Regions from separate parts of the Actimicrobium sp. GrIS 1.19 genome, predicted to be linked through region 1. Evidence: predicted binding sites of a transcription regulator. Region 1 holds the regulator's gene; the other holds the start of a gene.
The links. Region 1 encodes HrcA, which represses chaperone genes, less so after heat shock. Its sites were predicted from a motif close to TTAGCACTCNNNNNNNNNGAGTGCTAA; they were not measured.
Positions count from the first base shown of each region.

Region 1 (2,399 bases):
TGAGCAGGCGGAAGATATAGTCCCAGCGTTCGGCATGAAAGATATCGGCCACCAGCGGCGTACCCAGGGCAAAGCGTACCTGATCGGTCGTCATGCCTTCCTTGAGCTGTCGCAGGTTTTCTTCGGAAATGAAATTGCCTTGTGCGATATCCACGCGATACGGCGAGACGATGCCGAGCACGCGGCGAATGCCGGTGCGCTCGGTGCGTTGCAGGCCGGCGTTGGCCGCTGCGGCACTGGCGCTCTGGGCCGCTTCTGAATTGGCTGCGGGCGGTTCGATCAACGGGTTCTTGGCGGCGCAACCGGCCAGCAAGGCGACGGCCACAACGGCACTGGCGCGCAGCCATGCGGCGGAGGTTTTTACAGGGAAGGACAGCATGGGCATGAGAGTCTCAATTGATTGAGCAAGGACGCTAAAACGCTATATCATAAAGCACATCTACTCTACCCGGCCCGGAACATGTCCAACAACCCTTCCGATCTGAAAGCCAGCGGGCTCAAGGCAACCCTTCCGCGCATCAAGATTCTCGATATTTTTCACAACAGCCAGGTGCGTCATCTCAGCGCGGAGGATGTCTACAAGGTGCTGCTGGCCGAGAACATGGACGTCGGGCTGGCCACGGTGTATCGGGTGCTGACCCAGTTCGAGCAGGCCGGACTGCTGCACCGCAATCATTTTGAAACCAGCAAGGCCGTGTTCGAACTCAACGAGGGCACCCACCACGATCATCTGGTGTGCCTCGATTGCGGTCTGGTCGAAGAATTCTTTGATGCCGAAATCGAGCATCGTCAGCAGAAGGTCGCGCTGGAACGCGGCTTCAACATTGCCGAGCATTCGCTGGCACTGTACGGTCACTGCACCAAGCAGGACTGCGTGCACCGCAACCGCTGATCAGGAATGACTCAGCGCATTCGACAGTAATTTCGCCGTGATATCGACAATCGGAATCACCCGCTCGTAGGCCATGCGGGTCGGTCCGATCACACCCAGCGTGCCGACCACGCGCCCGTTGATTTCATAGGGCGCGGTGACGATGCTCATCTGGTCGAGTGGCACCAGGCTCGATTCACCGCCGATAAAGATCTGCACGCCCGAAGCACGGTGCGACAAATCCAGCAATTGCATCAGGCTGGTTTTTTGTTCGAACAGTTCGAACAGCTTGCGCAGCGAGTTCATGTTCGACGACAGGTCGCTGACACTCAGCAAATTGCGCTCGCCCGAAATCACCACCTCGTCGCCCTGATCGGTCATGGCATCGCTGCCGACCTCGACGGCGGCATGCATCAGTGGCGTCATGTCGTCGCGCAGCTGGCGCAGCTCATCCTGCAAGCGATGGCGCACTTCGTTGAAACTCAGCCCGCCGTAATGCAGATTGATGAAGTTGGCGGCCTGCACCAGTTGCGCCGGGGTGTAGTCGACGTCGGTCAGCATCAGGCGGTTCTGCACGTCGCCGTTGGGCGCCACGATCACCAGCAGGATGCGCTTCTCGGACAGTCGCAGGAATTCGATTTGCTGAAACACGGATTCGCGCCGCGGCGTCAGCACCACGCCGGCAAATTGCGACAGCGACGACAGTACCTGGGCGGCATTGGCGATGACCTTCTGCGGCGAGTAGCTGTGAATGCGCGATTGCAGTTTCGACTCCAGCGCACTTTCATCGATCACATCCACCGTCAGCAAGGTGTCGACGAAGATACGGTAACCGCGCGGCGTCGGCACCCGGCCGGCCGAGGTGTGCGGGCTGGAGACAAAGCCCATTTCCTCGAGGTCGGCCATGATGTTGCGGATGGTCGCCGGCGACAGGTCGAGGCCCGACAGCTTGGCCAGCGCGCGCGAACCGACCGGCTGGCCGTCGGTGATATAGCGCTCGACGAGGGCTTTCAACAGGGTTTGGGCGCGGGTATCAAGTTGCATCTGGGTATTCTAGCGAGCGTCAGGTCAGGCGACCAGCTTTATCAGCCGGGTACATGGATGCCAGCAGCCATTCTTCGAGTTCGAGCAGGGTGGTGCAACTGGCGTCAGGCCGGACATGACCGGGCAGCGCGCGGTCAAACCGGTTCATCCAGACGGCGCGCAAGCCGGCCTTCTGCGCGCCTTCGATATCGAGCAGCGGATCATCGCCGACGTAGACGGCCTCGGCCGGACTGACGTCCAGCGCCGCGCAGGCGGCGCGAAAGATCGCCGCATCGGGCTTGGCGCTGCCAAACTCATGCGCAGCGATGGACACCTTGAAATGTTCTGCCAGACCAATCGCAACCAGATTGGCCGAGCCGTTCGAAATCGTGCCCAGCGCCACGTGACCGCCGAGCCGCCTCAGGCCCGGCAAGACATCGTCATACAACGTCACTTCACTGCGCGCGGTGTCGAACACCGCCATTGCCGCGTCGACATGGTGCAG
Region 1 is NZ_JAXCHT010000011.1:64,190-66,588, reverse strand. It holds gene RCH09_RS09870 (outer membrane protein assembly factor BamE) at 1-385, opposite strand, end outside; gene fur (ferric iron uptake transcriptional regulator) at 461-892, shown strand; gene hrcA (heat-inducible transcriptional repressor HrcA) at 893-1,915, opposite strand; gene RCH09_RS09855 (HAD family hydrolase) at 1,935-2,399, opposite strand, start outside.

Region 2 (2,399 bases), on a different contig from region 1:
TGATCAAGTTGCCGCCGTTTGAAGATGCCGCGTCGGCAGCCGGCGTTGACGCGCTTGCGCTGCGCTTGCGTGATCTTGGCGGCGTCGATCACGTCGAAATCGACTCGATCTGGATCAAGCGCCTGGCAGCGCTGGTGCATTTGCTGGATGTGGCATTGCTGATCCTGGCGGTCACGCTGGGAGTCGTGGTGGTAACCGTCGTGTTCAACACCGTCCGATTGCAAGTGCTCACGCAACGCGAAGAAATCGCCGTGTCGCGCCTGGTAGGTGCGACCGATCTGTTCATTTATCGTCCGTTTTATTATTCGGGCGCGTTGCTCGGGCTGTGTGCGGCTGCGCTGGCCGCAGGCATGGTGGCATTGATGCTGCATCCGCTCAATACGGCACTGGCCGCCTTCGCGCATTTGTATGCGTCCGAATTCGCGCTAAGGCCACTCGGACTGGTCGACACAGGTCTGCTGCTTGGCCTGGGCGCAATCCTCGGCTTTAGCGGCGCGGTGCTGTCGGTAACGCGACAATTATTCTCTCCAGAGCTGTGAAATCGGCCTTTTGGGTGTGCTCACGTACATAGCCAAGCGCTATACGGAACTACAATAAAGGCGATTAGCACTCAATTAGCGAGAGTGCTAATATGTGCCCCAACGACTGGTTCGTCGCATCCATTTTCCGACCGGTCCCCCTGATGAGACATCAAGGAGAAAGAATGAAAGCACCTGCTACAGGAGCCGCCCTGGTCGCACCGGGCAATGCAATGGTTCTTGGATTTACCGGCACCCTTGGCAACATCGATTCCTATATTTCGGCGGTCAATCGCCTGCCCATGCTCACGCATGAGGAAGAAATCTCCCTGGCCCGCCGACTGCAGGAACATAACGACCTCAGCGCCGCACAGGGACTGGTGTTGTCGCATCTGCGCCTGGTCGTGTCGATTGCACGCGGCTACCTCGGCTATGGCTTGCCGCATGCGGATCTGATCCAGGAAGGCAATATTGGCCTGATGAAGGCCGTCAAGCGCTTTGATCCGGATCAGGGCGTGCGTCTGGTTTCGTATGCGATGCACTGGATCAAGGCCGAGATGCATGAGTACATCCTGAAAAACTGGCGCCTGGTGAAGGTTGCAACGACCAAGTCGCAGCGCAAATTGTTCTTTAATTTGCGCAGTCACAAGGTTGGGCTGGATTCGATGACGCCGGCGCAGGTCGACGCGCTCGCCGAGACCCTGAAAGTCAAGCGCGAAGAAGTCATCGAGATGGAAACCCGCTTGTCTGGTCGTGATATTGCCCTTGAGGCACGGACCGATGACGAGGATGACAAGTTTGCACCTATTGCGTATCTGTCTTCGGACCGCAACGAGCCGACCAACGTCCTCGAAGCGCAGCAATATGATCGCTTGCAGAGCGAAGGGCTGGAAATGGCCTTGAGCAAACTGGATGCACGTTCACGCCATATCGTGGAGTCGCGCTGGCTGGCCAATGATGATGGCTCTGGTGCGACCCTGCATGAACTGGCCAAGGAGTACGGCGTGTCGGCCGAGCGCATCCGCCAGATCGAGGCGGTGGCGTTGAAGAAGATGAAAGGTGCACTGGTGTCGTTCGCGTAACGACCCCGGTTGCAAAAAAGGGCGCTCCGTTTATCGAGCGCCCTTTTTTTATCCCTTGTCGAGTAACAGCTTCAAGTCATGCGCGATGGGCCCCGGCCCCTGCCCATGCCGCACAAACAGGCGTACCTTGCCTTTGGCGTCGAACACATAGCTGCCCGCGGTGTGATCCATGCTGTAGGTCTGCGGGGTCTTTCCCGGCACCTTCTGGAAGAACACTTTGAATTCCTTCGCCACTTTTTCGGTGGCTGCGGCATCCCCGACCAAGCCGAGAAAACGCGGATCGAACGACGGCACGTACTGTTTGAGCAACGCCGGCGTATCGCGCTCAGGATCGATGGCGACGAACAATACCTGCACCTGATCGGCCTGCGGCCCGAGTTCCTTCATCACGGCAGCCAGCTCGCTCAATGTCGTCGGACACACGTCCGGGCACTGCGTGTAGCCGAAAAATACCAGCACAGCCTTGCCCTTGAAATCCGCCAGCGTACGCGCCTGGCCGTTGTGGTCGGTCAACGCGAAATCGCGCGCGTAATCGAGGCCGGTAATATCGGTATTCTTGAACATGCTGGCGGTCGGCGAAAACTTCATGTCACCTGACTGCTGCTGGTCACAGCCCGACAGGATCGTCAGGGCGAGCAGCAACACAGCCAGTACCCGCGGAAATGTCATGATCATATTTTGATGTAGTGGTCGACCAGCAGCGCGGCGAACAGCAGAGACAGATAAATGATGGAGTAAGTAAACATCTTGCGTGATATCCGATCCGTGTAATGCCGATATACCTGCCACGCGTACCAGA
Region 2 is NZ_JAXCHT010000003.1:227,171-229,569, forward strand. It holds gene RCH09_RS04345 (cell division protein FtsX) at 1-539, shown strand, start outside; gene rpoH (RNA polymerase sigma factor RpoH) at 704-1,600, shown strand; gene RCH09_RS04355 (SCO family protein) at 1,649-2,188, opposite strand; gene cyoE (heme o synthase) at 2,272-2,399, opposite strand, start outside.
Region 2: rpoH (RNA polymerase sigma factor RpoH) is a predicted target of HrcA. The motif match lies at 604-630, and genes of this name have one in related genera.